Undibacterium sp. 5I1: one gene and its partner. The protein of the gene in region 2 interacts with the protein of the main gene of each other region in a pairwise test. Links are inferred from orthologs where the notes say so. Each region holds a gene or a part of one and is shown on either strand. Other genes may lie near its edges.

What was found.
Region 1: the proteins of RGU72_RS18120 (region 2) and groL interact in binary tests that used the Escherichia coli proteins (3 or more experiments, as listed by UniProt). The link is inferred for Undibacterium sp. 5I1 from one-to-one orthologs.

What each region holds. Positions count from the first base shown.
Region 1 is NZ_JAVIWI010000001.1:2,394,235-2,401,216, forward strand. The notes cover bases 2,773-5,644. They hold groL (chaperonin GroEL), read left to right. Parts: upstream 2,773-3,319; coding sequence 3,320-4,969; downstream 4,970-5,644. Other genes in these bases: groES (co-chaperone GroES), read left to right, coding at 2,946-3,236; RGU72_RS10635 (carotenoid biosynthesis protein), read left to right, coding at 5,522-5,644. Outside these bases: RGU72_RS10615 ((2Fe-2S)-binding protein), read left to right, coding at 1-221; RGU72_RS10620 (xanthine dehydrogenase family protein molybdopterin-binding subunit), read left to right, coding at 236-2,500; more of RGU72_RS10635, read left to right, coding at 5,645-6,982.
Region 2 is NZ_JAVIWI010000001.1:4,137,683-4,144,705, reverse strand. The notes cover bases 1,812-4,724. They hold RGU72_RS18120 (ABC transporter ATP-binding protein), read right to left. Parts: upstream 3,729-4,724; coding sequence 2,895-3,728; downstream 1,812-2,894. Other genes in these bases: RGU72_RS18115 (putative bifunctional diguanylate cyclase/phosphodiesterase), read right to left, coding at 4,046-4,724; mlaE (lipid asymmetry maintenance ABC transporter permease subunit MlaE), read right to left, coding at 2,131-2,898; mlaD (outer membrane lipid asymmetry maintenance protein MlaD), read right to left, coding at 1,812-1,986. In the rest of the region: RGU72_RS18140 (ABC transporter substrate-binding protein), read right to left, coding at 1-629; RGU72_RS18135 (VacJ family lipoprotein), read right to left, coding at 740-1,516; more of mlaD, read right to left, coding at 1,513-1,811; more of RGU72_RS18115, read right to left, coding at 4,725-5,764; RGU72_RS18110 (response regulator), read right to left, coding at 5,790-6,230; RGU72_RS18105 (sensor histidine kinase), read right to left, coding at 6,238-7,023. UniProt on the Escherichia coli protein: Part of the ABC transporter complex MlaFEDB, which is involved in a phospholipid transport pathway that maintains lipid asymmetry in the outer membrane by retrograde trafficking of phospholipids from the outer membrane to the inner membrane.

The DNA of each region.
Region 1 (6,982 bases), 1.7 Mb from region 2 along the record:
AAGTTGGCAAGGTAGTGCAAGACGCCTGGGTCAAGCACGACGTAGCGCAGTGTGGCTACTGCCAAAGCGGACAGATCATGAGCGCGACGGCGCTTCTGAAGTCGAATAAAAAACCGAGCGATGCCGATATTGATGCCGCAATGGCGGGCAATATCTGCCGTTGCGGAACCTATGTCCGTATCCGCGCTGCAATCCATGATGCAGCCACCCACCTTGCCTGAACCAGGAGACGATCATGCATTTTGATATCAGTAATGAATTACCAAAACAATTGCAAGCTATGTTCGAGCAAGAGTCCGGCGCAAACAATGCGATCAGCGCACACGCTGATCTGCCACGTCGCCGCTTTTTAAAAGTTGCCACGATCAGTGGTTTTGCTCTCGGCGTCTATCCGCTCATCGGCAACGCACAAAACAGCCAAGATCCGGCTGCAGCGAAAGCCAGCGGACTGAAAGCAATCGAACAACCAGCGGCGTTTGTCCGGATTGATAAAGATGGTACGACTACGATCACCATCAATCGGCTCGATTTTGGACAAGGTGTGCAGACTGGTTTACCGCTGATACTGGCAGAAGAGCTGGATGCCGACTGGAGCAAAGTCAAGAGTGTGCATGGCGATAGCAACCCCGCTTATGTTGATCCTGTGTTTGGGATTCATTTAACGGGCGGCTCCAGTTCGATCAAAAATTCTTACACACAGTACCGCGAACTAGGCGCGCGGACACGCGCCATGCTGGTCGCTGCAGCAGCGAAGCAATGGAATGTAGATGCCAGCAGTTTAAAAACACAAAACGGCATCGTGATCGGTCCGGGCGGTAAAAAGCTAAGTTACGGTGAACTGGCAGAAGCAGCAATGAGCCAGCCTGTACCAGAAAATGTGACGCTCAAAGATCCGAAGAATTTTCGCCTGATCGGTAAACCTACAGGTCGCCTCGATGCCAGAGCGAAGTCGACCGGTTCGCAACAATACGGGATCGACACCCATCTGCCCGGCATGTTGACAGCGGTGGTTGCCCGTCCTCCAGTATTCGGCGCCAAAATTGCCAGTGTTGACGATACCGCCGCCAAAGCAATGCGCGGCGTGAAGGCCGTTATCCGCATCCCGGTTGATCGCGGCGGCGAAGGTATTGCCGTGATTGCCGATGGCTACTGGTCTGCCAAGCAAGCCCGTGACGCGCTCAAAATCCAATGGGATAACTCAGCTGTTGAAAAAGCAGATAGTGCGCAATTATTGGTGAGCTACAAAGAGCTGTCGAAACAAACTGGTAAGCTGAAATTTAACGACGATATTTCAAGTATGGCGGCAGCGCCTATGAAGATCGATGCTGAATTCGTCTTCCCATTTTTAGCACACACGCCGATGGAGCCACTCAATTGCACCGTCGCGATCAATTGTGATAAAGCGGAACTATGGGTAGGAACACAAATGCCAGGCATAGACGGTCTTGCAGCGTCAAAAGTCTTGGGAATCCCACCGCAAAACCTCAAGGTCAATGTACAAATGGCAGGTGGTGGATTTGGTCGCCGCGCCGTGCCAACCAGCGATTTTGTGGCGGAAGCATGCACAGTTGCCAAAGCCGCCAAGACCGCAGGATTGACCGCGCCGGTTCGCACGTTGTGGAGTCGTGAAGATGATGTCAAAGGCGGTTACTACCGGCCTATGCATGTGCATCGGGCACAAATCGGTTTTGATGCCAAGGGTAAAATCGCCGGTTGGGATCATGTGGTCGTAGGACAATCGATTCTGGCAGGCACACCGTTTGAAGCCATGATGGTCAAAGACGGGATTGACTCCACCGCACTGGAAGGGATGAAAGAGCCATACGAAATTCCTATGCGTCTGTCAGTACATCATCCCAAAGTCAATGTGCCGGTATTGTGGTGGCGCAGCGTCGGCTCTACTCATACCGCTTTCGTGATGGAGACCTTGCTCGACGAGATTGCAACAATGACCAAGCAAGATCCGGTCGCTTATCGTTTAAGCCTGATCGGCGATCAGCATCCGCGTCATAAAGCCGCCTTACAATTAGCCGTCGCTCAGTCGGGCTATGGTAAAAAAACCTTAGCCAAAGGCCATGCCTGGGGCGTTGCCGTGCATGAATCCTTCCAGACGGTCGTGGCCTATGTCGTAGAAGCCTCGGTTAAAGATGGCACACCAACACTACATAGCGTCACAGCAGGCATCCATTGCAATCTTGCCGTTAATCCTAAGAGTATCGAAGCTCAGGTCCAAGGCGGTGCATTGATGGGTTTATCGATGTGCTTGCCGGGTGCGGCGATCACTCTAAAAGATGGCGTGGTGGAACAAAGTAATTTCGGTGATTATGTCGTACCACGAATTACAGAAATGCCAAAAGTCAGCGTCCATATCGTACCAAGTGCAGATGCGCCGACCGGTATGGGGGAACCTGGATTGCCTCCGCTGGCGCCGGCTTTTGCAAATGCGATTGCTAAAGCGACTGGCAAACGCTTACGCGAATTGCCGTTTAAATTAGCGTAATCATCCTGCGGTAATCACAGCATAAATATAATCGGGGTAGCGTAATCGAATAGATTCGCTATCCCGATTTTTTTCATCGTTGTCGATTTTCTTTTTGCACCATGTAGAGTCGCGCTAAACGGATATTTTTGATGACTTTTTGATTCCAAATCAAAATTAAAAGAAAATTCAACATAACTTCATCATCGATAAGCATCTGATTATTAAAGTATTTTTAATATTTCACCTCAATCAGCCTTGAAATAGGTGTCTTCCGCCCATATAATTAGCACTCGTCGGGAGAGAGTGCTAACAATCTCTGGCCTGTACTTATTTTTGTAGCAACTATTATTTAAATATCATCTTTGTCCGTGAGACACCGGCAACGTTGCAGAGCATCGCAGCACAGTGTCTTACATTATTTTGTAAAACCATTGCTATTTTTAGCTAATCACAAGGAGTTTGTATGAACCTTCGTCCCCTGCACGACCGCATTATCGTCAAGCGTCTGGATCAAGAAACAAAAACAGCATCTGGCATCGTATTGCCTGACGCGGCGGCTGAAAAACCAGATCAAGGTGAAGTTTTGGCGGTTGGTAACGGCAAACAACTCGACGACGGCAAAGTACGTCCATTAGAAGTCAAAGTGGGCGACCGCGTCCTGTTTGGCAAATATTCTGGTCAAGCAGTTAAAGTTGACGGCAATGAAGTTCTGGTAATGCGCGAAGAAGACGTTTTCGCAGTCGTTCAGAAGTAATTCATTTTTTGTGATTCAGTCTGTTATTTACGATGTAATGCAGGCTGAAAACAATATTCCATTCAAGATTCTGGAGATTTAACATGGCAGCTAAACAAGTAATTTTCGGCGATGATGCACGCGCTAAGATCGTCAATGGCGTTAACATCCTCGCTAACGCAGTTAAAGTAACACTGGGCCCTAAAGGTCGTAACGTTGTCCTGGAACGCTCTTTCGGCGCACCTACAGTGACTAAAGATGGTGTTTCAGTCGCTAAAGAAATCGAACTCAAAGACAGATTAGAAAACATGGGCGCGCAGCTCGTGAAAGAAGTTGCTTCACGCACTTCTGACAACGCTGGTGACGGTACAACAACAGCAACTGTATTGGCACAAGCGATTGTTCGCGAAGGTTTCAAATACGTCGCTGCTGGTTTCAACCCAACTGATCTGAAGCGCGGTATCGACAAAGCGGTTACAGCCATCGTTGCTGAAATCAAAGTGTTGTCCAAGCCAACTACAACCAACAAAGAAATCGCTCAAGTTGGTTCGATCTCTGCTAACTCCGATGCAAACATCGGCGACATCATTGCAAAAGCAATGGACAAAGTCGGCAAAGAAGGCGTGATCACTGTTGAAGATGGCAAATCTTTGGACAATGAGCTGGACATCGTTGAAGGTATGCAGTTTGACCGTGGCTACCTGTCACCGTACTTCATCAACAACCCAGAAAAACAATCCGTGATTCTGGAAAATCCGTTCATCCTGTTGTTCGACAAAAAAATCTCGAACATCCGCGATCTGCTCCCGATCTTGGAACAAGTCGCTAAATCCGGTCGTCCATTGCTGATCATCGCAGAAGACGTCGATGGCGAAGCATTGGCCACTCTGGTTGTCAACAACATCCGTGGCATCCTGAAAACTGCTGCAGTTAAAGCGCCAGGTTTTGGTGATCGTCGTAAAGCGATGTTGGAAGATATTGCTATCCTGACTGGCGGCCAAGTGATTGCCGAAGAAGTTGGTCTGACATTAGAAAAAGCGACTTTGGCTGATCTGGGTCAAGCTAAACGTATCGAAATCGGCAAAGAAAACACCACCGTGATTGATGGTGCTGGTCAAGCTGTTGGTATCGAAGCACGTGTAAAACAAATCCGCGCGCAAATCGAAGAAGCAACTTCTGACTACGACCGTGAAAAACTGCAAGAACGCGTTGCCAAGTTGGCAGGCGGCGTTGCTGTGATCAAGGTTGGCGCTGCAACTGAAGTTGAAATGAAAGAGAAAAAAGCCCGCGTTGAAGATGCTCTGCACGCGACTCGCGCAGCGGTAGAAGAAGGCGTTGTTCCTGGCGGTGGTGTTGCTCTGTTGCGCGCACGTCAAGCTGCTGGCGTCATCAAAGGTGACAATCCAGATCAAGAAGCCGGTATCAAACTGGTGTTGAAAGCGATCGAAGCGCCATTGCGTGAAATCGTTGCTAACGCCGGTGGCGAGCCAAGCGTTGTTGTCAACGCCATCATCAACGGCACAGGTAACTTCGGTTTCAACGCTGCTAACGATACTTATGGCGACATGATTGAAATGGGTATTCTGGATCCAGCAAAAGTAACACGCTCTGCTTTGCAAAATGCAGCGTCTGTTGCTGGCCTGATCTTGACAACTGATGCTTTGGTTGCCGAATTACCAGATGACAAATCTGGCGGCATGGGCGGCGGCATGGGCGGTATGGGCGGCATGGGTGGTATGGACGGCATGATGTAATTCCGCAAGGAATAACATCGCTGAACGTGGCGTGCAATACGCCACATCAGTTAAGCAAAAGCTAAGCAAAAAAGCTTCACAGTGAAAACTGTGGAGCTTTTTTTATTTTGTAAGATTAACTGTGTACAGAGTTGGAGGATGGTACGAAGCCATACAACAGCAACCTAATAATAAATATACTCATAGTAGGTATATTTAAATTGTCCATATAATCATTGGACAATAAGCATATTTTTTATAAATTAATGGGGAGTATATTTATTTTAGGATATTCCATACCGTGCCAGGCAAATCGAAAGAGGATAAAACTATTTAGGCAAAACAACCCATCTATGTAAATACAACGTCAATCTGTTGAAAATAAATAATGTTCTTAGAGCAATATTCTTAACAGAGAAATTTATACTTGTACAACGTAAGATTTCTCTAATGCATTCTCATCCGTGTTCAGATGTAGGGCTTAAGCAAAGTTGCTAACCGAGTGACGCAAAAGCAGTTTGCTACAAGTCCTGACATTATTTCAATACCGACTTAAAAGACCATAAAGCCATCATGAAATTACTGTCAGCACATCTACCCGCTATTAGTTACTTTCTATTCGCAGGTTTTTTAATTGCTACCGCTTTACGCACCCACAACGACACTACGATTGCGATTGTTTGTAGCTCTGTTCTCATGTTTGCAATATGTTGGGCCAATGCCATCCATTTGCTTGGTGGCAAAGCAGCACTCAAGTTTGTCGCGATTGCCCTAAGTTTTGGCTGGTTTGCCGAGCAAATGGGGGCATCACATGGCTGGTTTTTTGGTAGCTACACCTACACCGAGGTGCTGGGCTGGCGCTTAGGTGATGTGCCGATGGTGATCCCGCTAATGTGGTTTGCGCTAACCTACTCTTGCTATGTGATCAGCAACCTGATTGTCTGGCGTACACCGCTGGACACTTCCTCCGCTTCCGGCAATATATTGTTCATGTCGTTTTTAGCAGCGATGCTGGTGACTGCATTTGATCTGGGCGCAGACCCGTATATGGTATTCGTACTCAAAGCCTGGATCATGACCAAAACTGATGGCTGGTGGTTTGGCGAAACCATTCAGGGATTTTTTGGCTGGGTCTTTGTATCGTCGATGATTTTACTGACCTTCCGCCTGTCCACCCGGGATGCGATTAAAAAACCCGGTGTGGCGTTTAGCAAACAAGAGGCACTGTTGCCGATGGGTTTATACGCCAGTGGGATGATCTTCCAGTTATTGCTAGGCTACCCTGTAGAAATCCGTAGCATGACCGTGTTTGTAATGGGCATACCTTTGCTGTGCGCCTTTGCTGGCTGGTGGCAATGGACGATAGAACCAGTGCCGCCGTCGGAAAGTAAAGTCAGCGATGAAGAATTAGACCAAGCCCAATATCAGGCTGACCCCTTAGCAGACAATACCATTGCCGCGATTCTCGGCCCTTGGGATGTGGCCACAGAAATCGATTTTTTGCGGGTACATGCCATGCACTGGCAAAAAATTGGCATCATCAATCAACAATTTGAGCAATGGCAATCCAACGCCGCCATCTATCACTGGACACCTGCCAACCCAGCCACGCCTGCCGATATCAGCGCCAACTTACAAAGCTATCTGCACGAAGGGCGTGCGCTACCACCATGGGCAGATCTGGCGCAAATACATCGTGCCGAGACCTTGTTTATCGACTACGGCATGTTGTCGTGCTCTTTGCTTTTTTGCTCTAGCCTACCGCAATGCTATGTCATACCCGACCTGTCGGCGGTGTTGCATATCGCAGGACAATTAGAGAAACACACTGAGTACCGGGTACGCTCCACTGCGGCGATGATCTTCCCTGTCATGTTGGCGGGTGGGTTGACCAAACCAGACGGCAGCGGCGTCGCACAGATCCTTAAAGTACGCCTGATTCACGCCACCATACGTAACTTGATTTTGCATGGCAATCCCGCCGATCTGGTGCTGGCGTTGGGCAATCATCAAAATCAAAATGATGCCGGCGTC
Region 2 (7,023 bases):
TATTTCTTTGGTGATCCCGCAGCCAACTTTTTATTTTTCTCAGACAAAGTTTTGATCAAACCATCGATACCAGATTTAGTAATTTCTGCAGTAAAGGTACCTTTGTAAGTTTCTACCAACCACGCACCTAAAACGTTGATGTCATAGATTTTCCATCCTGTCGCCAATTTTTCTAGGCGATAGTTGAGTTGCAAAGCTTCGCCATTTTTTTGGATTACCTGACTACGGACTTCAACGTCGATGTCTTCAGCAGCAGCACGGAAAGGTTTAAATTCCAAACGCTGATCTTTGATTTGAGAGATTGCACCCGAATATGTGAACACCAACAAAGTACGGAATTCATTGATCAACTGTTTTTGTTGTTCTGGTGTGGCATCGCGCCAGCTTTTACCTGCAGCCAACGAAGTCATGCGCTGAAAATCAACGAATGGCAATACCTTGGTTTCGACTAAGTCATATACGCGCTTTTGATTGCCGGATTGAATATCTTTGTCGCTCTTGGCGATATCCATAATTTCCTGGCTCAAACGCTTTACCAATTGATCCGCTGCTTCATCTGCCGCCATGCTACTACCAACAAATGCAAAGCTAGCGAACATAAACAAGATAAATTGTCTAAATAATTTCATGATTTTGCTTTCCCCGCTCTCAAGAGCGTATTAATGATGTTGTTATTAACTACCCAGACTATGGTCTGGTTGACCGCCTTTATATTTACTTACAAAGTGACGGATTGGATTCAATCATCCTCGGCTTTAATTTGACCAGCCCGACGCTGCAGATAAGCATCGCGTAAAAAGACATAGCGATCAAGCGAAGCTTCCTCTAACAACGCACCCGCATCTAGAACAGAAGCCCGTTTATCCACTAAACGCACAACAGTACCAATATTGCGATCCTTGACTGGCGTAACATAAGACCAAAGGTCACCTTTGTAATCAACTGGCGTAGCTACCGCATCACGTAAAGTTGAAGGGCCTAATAACGGGAGTACCAAGTAAGGACCTGATTTAACACCCCAAGTACCCAATGTCTGACCGAAATCTTCTCTATGTTTTTGCATTCCTGCCGCAGAACCAATATCAATGACGCCGCCCAGACCAAAAGTAGTGTTAACAGCAACGCGCATGACATCAGTCACGCCCTCAGCTACTTTGCCTTGTAGCAGATCATTCACCGCAGTCCAGACATCGCCAATATTGCCAAAGAAGTTGCTAATACCCGTTTGCACAAAACTTGGTAATACTGCGCGATATGCCTTCGCTGTCGGTTTTAAAATTGCCTGATCAATAGCATCATTAAAATTGAACATGATGCGATTAAAGCCTTCCAGTGGATCACGCGGATTGTCACCAATGTTGGTTTTCACACTAATCTTCGTGAGAGTCTGGGACGTCGTGTCTTTAATCTCTTTGACCGTATCTTTGACACTCTCTTTGACGGTATTTGTTGCACATCCACTTAGAATCAAAGTCAAAGCCAAGACTAATCCAGTAATTTTTATTTGGGGTTTCATTTTTTTTCGTCCTTACCATCTGCTGCCTTACTGAACAAGAACTGACTAATCAGATTTTCAAGTACAACAGCGGATTGGGTCATTTTAATTCTGTCACCAGCCACCAAATTATTGGTATCACCGCCTGGTTCTAGCCCTATGTATTGCTCACCTAAAAGACCTGCCGTCAAAATTTTGGCTGACGTATCTTTTGGAAATTTATATTTATTTTCGAGTTGTAAAGTTACCGTTGCCTGGTAAGTTTTATCGTCAAATGTGATATTCCCGACGCGACCAATTACTACACCAGCACTCTTGACAGCGGCGCGCGGTTTTAAGCCACCAATATTGTCAAACCGAGTAACGACATCATAAGTCTTATCAAAAGATAAGGTACTCATATTACCTGCCTTCAATGCCAGAAACAGCAAAGCAGCGCCCCCCAATAAAACAAATAAGCCAACCCAGAAATCCAATGATTTTTTTTGCATAGACACCATCCAATTCATTCAGGAACCTCACCTACATGGAGAGTATTCTCTCTAAAACGTTCGAAGCCCTTTTGTCCTCGCACTACCAAACAATTCCTTAAACCAATTAGCTGCCAACTGTTAGTCAATAGCACCAATTGTCGGCTATTGAAACATTAACGCAGTCAACAGAAAATCTAAAGCAAGCACTAACAATGAAGAAATTACTACCGTACGAGTCGTTGCACGTGCTACGCCCTCAGGTGTAGGCTTGGCCTCGTAACCTTGAAATAAGGCAACGAAAGTGACGGCGAATCCAAACACAATACTTTTAATGACACCGTTACCAATGTCCTGAAATACATCAACACCCGCCTGCATTTGCGACCAGAAAGCTCCATTATCAACACCAATAAGTTTAACGCCAACCAGATAACCACCAATGACACCCATAGCATTAAAAATTGCAGTCAGTACAGGCATCGCAATCAAACCAGCTAAAAAACGAGGTGCGAGCACGCGCTGAATTGGATTTACCGCCATCATCTCCATCGCAGCCAATTGCTCGCCGGCTTTCATCAAGCCAATTTCTGCCGTCAACGACGTACCGGCGCGGCCAGCAAATAACAAAGCGGTGACGACTGGTCCAAGCTCACGCGTCAAAGATAAGGCGACTAATAATCCCAAAGCCTCCTCAGAACCATAGCGATTCAAGGTATAAAACCCTTGATAGCCCAATACAAAACCAACAAACAGACCAGACACCGCGATAATTACTAAGGAATAATTACCGATAAAATGAATCTGATCTGTTACTAAACGTGGTCTGCGCCATAATCCCAATGAACTAAACAAAATCGCAAAAAAACTGCGTGCAGCGTAACCAACGTCGGCGGCAATCTCTCGCACGGCTTGCCCAAGGCGAGTAATCATCTTGCATCCCCTTGAGCAGATTGACCCTGCGTCACCAATTTGATGCCCAGATCCTCTGCCAACGATTTGCCAGGATAATGGAAAGGCACAGGACCATCAGTTTCCGCATGAACAAATTGCTTTACATAGGGATCGTTAGAAGCGCGCATTTCCTCAGGCGAACCTTGTGCAACGATTTTCCCTTGCGACAGGAAGTAGACATAGTCAGCAATCGCAAAAGATTCATGCACATCATGCGATACAAGGATGGACGTAGACCCTAATGCATCATTCAAGTTCCGTATTAAGTTTGCGGTAACCCCCATAGAAATTGGATCTAATCCGGCAAAAGGCTCGTCATACATAATCAACTGAGGGTCTAAGGCGACGGCTCTGGCCAAGGCAACGCGGCGCGCCATACCACCTGAGATTTCCGCTGGCTTGAGTTGGGCTGCGTTGCGCAAACCGACTGCCTGCAATTTCATCAGTACCAGATCATGCAGCATCGCGTCTGGCAGATCAGTATGCTCACGCAACGGAAAAGCGACGTTGTCAAATACACTTAAATCTGTGAACAAGGCACCGTGCTGGAATAACATACCCATTTTGCGACGCAAAACATATAGATCGTTCGTATTCAGGGTGTGAACATTTTGTCCATCCACGGTGACCGATCCTTGTAGCGGCAACAATTGGCCACCAATCAGACGCAAAATGGTTGTCTTGCCAGAGCCCGAACCGCCCATTACTGCGATTACTTTGCGACGTGGAAAATCCATCTGGAGACCCGATAAAATCGAGCGATCTCCATAGCCAAAGTGTAAATCACGAATTTCGACGAGATTAGTCACAAATGAGTTTTAGTTTGCAAAGTCGAGATTGTAATGCAGAACTAGAAATTAGGCATGAACGCAATTACTTGCCAATAAAATATTAAAATAAACAATCTCTCAAAGAAACTTATTTTTATAAAATATTCATACTATTTATTTACGGAATACAAACTTATATTTATTTTTCTATGTTAATAGAGGCAATAAATAAATGAATCTATAGTCAGCAATATAAATAAATCTGAAATAGTCTTTGTATTTTGTTTATAAAATACAGCATTGATGGCAGCATCGTACTGAATTTAAGATATTAGTATAGCAACTGCAGTACATCCTTATAATAAAAATGCTGCTTCAAACTCGCTTGCTGGTATTGGCCGCGAATAATAGTATCCCTGCAGTAAGTCGCAACCATATCGAATACAAAAAGCTGCCTGCTCTTTAGTCTCGACTCCTTCAGCGACAACTTTCATCTCCAAGGCTTTGGCAAACGCAATAATCGCCATCAACAGACGCTCACTCTTCGCACTATCCCCAATTGTAGAAATAAAGCCTTTATCAATTTTCAAAACGGTAACGGGGAATAACTTCAAATGATCCAGCGAGGAATAACCGGTTCCAAAATCATCCAGAGAGAAATGAATACCTTGCTCCGCAATAGCAGACAGTACCGCCACGGATGAACTAGGATCTCTGATTAAAGCACTTTCAGTAATTTCTAATTCTAAATTCCCTGCGTCCAAGCCAGATTCGGCAAGCACGTCAAATACAAGTTTCGCCAGTCCAATCTGCTTAATCTGTATTGCCGACAAATTAACAGCAACTACTAAGTTGCTACACTTAGCTGGAAATCGCTGTTGCCACTCTTTAAGCTGCTGACAAGACTGCCGCAAAACCCAGTTGCCAATATCGACAATCAAACCGGTCTCTTCTGCGACTGACATAAACGCAATCGGTGATAACAAACCAAAACGCGGATGCTGCCAGCGTACCAGTGCCTCCATCCCACCCAATGATCCATCAACAGAATTAATTTGCGCCTGATAAAAGACCAGAAACTCCTCCCTCTCCAAGGCTTTATATAAGTCATTTTTCATCAAACTACGAAACTCGACCGTCTCTTGCAATGATGCCGAATAAAATCGACTTTGATTACGTCCATCTTGTTTAGCCTGATACATCGCCACATCGGCAAATTTGAGCAAATCATCGCCATTATTTGTCGATACATCGAGTAAAGCAATACCGATACTCGTCGTAATAATCTGCTCAGTCACTCCCGTTGATATCGGACATTGCAGCATTACTACAATACGGTCGGCGAGCAATGCTGGCTGATCTTCATGCTCAAAATTGGTCATCAACACGACGAACTCATCGCCTCCCAGTCGACACAAAATATCACTGTCCCTGACGACAGTTCCCAATCGTCGCGCAATTTCGATCAATAATCTGTCGCCAGCTTCGTGCCCCAATGTGTCATTCACACTTTTGAAATCATCCAGGTCGAGTAACAGTACTGCCAGATTACTCTTACTTCTCCGCACCCTGGCTACTGCGGTTTCGAGCGCCAATTCAAATCCCCGTCGATTGATCAGGCCTGTGAGCTGATCATGTTCTGATAACTGCCGTAATTGCTCACGACTTTCTTTCAACTCATTTTCGATAACATAGCGCTGCCTCGCTTGTCGTACTGATCGGATCAAACCTCTGCCTGTAACCTCGGTCTTTAGTAAAAAATCCTGCGCTCCTAACTGCAAACAACGTTCAGCGATAAGTTCGTCATCCACCCCACTGAGCATCAGGATGACGACGCTCTCAAACGGCCCGTTTCTCAGCAGTCGAAGAACCTCAATCCCGTCCTGATCAGGTAAGCGATAGTCTAGCAAAATCGCGTCAAAGTGCTGCTCTGAAGCAAATGCTAAACCGCTCTGCGCGTTCGTTGCCTCAACGATCTCACAGACAACGGCGCTCTGACGCAAAGATCGCATCACGGATTGACGATCAAGTGCATCGTCATCAATTAACAATAAGCGAAGCGAAGAATTATTCATCGTTGGACCTGTTGTTTTGTTTGTCTCACTCCATAACCGGTAGTTCGACCACCCGCCAGAAATGATCGATCATCTCCATCACCCGCAAGAAGCCATCGCCGACCTGACTTTTGACGATATAACCTGCAACATGCTTTTGGTAGGCCGCAACCTTATCCTCATCCGTCTTTGATGTGGTCAAAACAAATACGACTGCACTGGAAAGAGAAGGATCATTGCGCAGTACCTCCAACATCTCCAGCCCGTTCATTCTGGGCATATTGAGATCCAGCATAATCAAATACGGTTGACGAACGGCATTTGGCATACGTAATAATTCGAGCGCTTCAATACCATCTCTGGCCCGTACTACCGGATTGATAATTTTCAGTTTTTTGAGGGCGCGCTCAACACCCATGACGTCAACATCATCATCGTCAACCAACATGATTGTGACGTCTTTATAGCGCTTAGCTTTGTCTGGCATGGCGACCTCATTGAGTAATATTGACAGGCCATAGAAAACGGAATGTGCATCCAGTCTGCCCGTCAGAAACCAGTTCAACCGTCCCACCAACCGATTCAACCGCTTTTTTTACCAGCGCCAGACCGATGCCACTACCTTCAACTTCGTCGCGTGGCTTAAGAGTCTGAAACATGCCAAATACGCGTTGCTGATGCTCGGGCGCAATACCTGGGCCATCATCTTTGACGGTGAACTCTATGTAATGAGCGACGCCTTTGTTTGCGTCGTTGTTTAGGTGATTGTTTGCTTCATTATTTATACTAACGGCAATCATCTTTGCTCCGACCAAAATACGCCCATCCGGCTTGTTGTGATGTTTAATCGCATTACTGATTAGATTACGGAGCACCAAATTCAAGGGGACTTTTCGTGTTTGGACCGTAGGTAAATCATCTGCTGCTTCTAGTCGAATTGCCTTAGTAGTTTTGAGTAATTCAAAAATATCGCTTACCAATACGCGGGTATCGACTGTCACGATTTCATCATCTGCCCGCCCGACGCGCGCATAAGCAAGTAAATCATCGAGCAACATCTCCATGCGCTGAATGCGGCTTCTGATTAAATATAAATGCCGTTGTGTGTCTGGATTGAGCGTATCGGCTAAATCCTCAGAAATCCAGTTAGCCAGCTGATCTATGCCTCTTAACGGCGACTTTAGATCATGTGAGGCGACATAGGTAAAATTATTTAACTCCTGATTGATGACAGTGACTTCTTGTATTTTTTTCTCAAGATTTTGTTGCGTCAGGAGAAG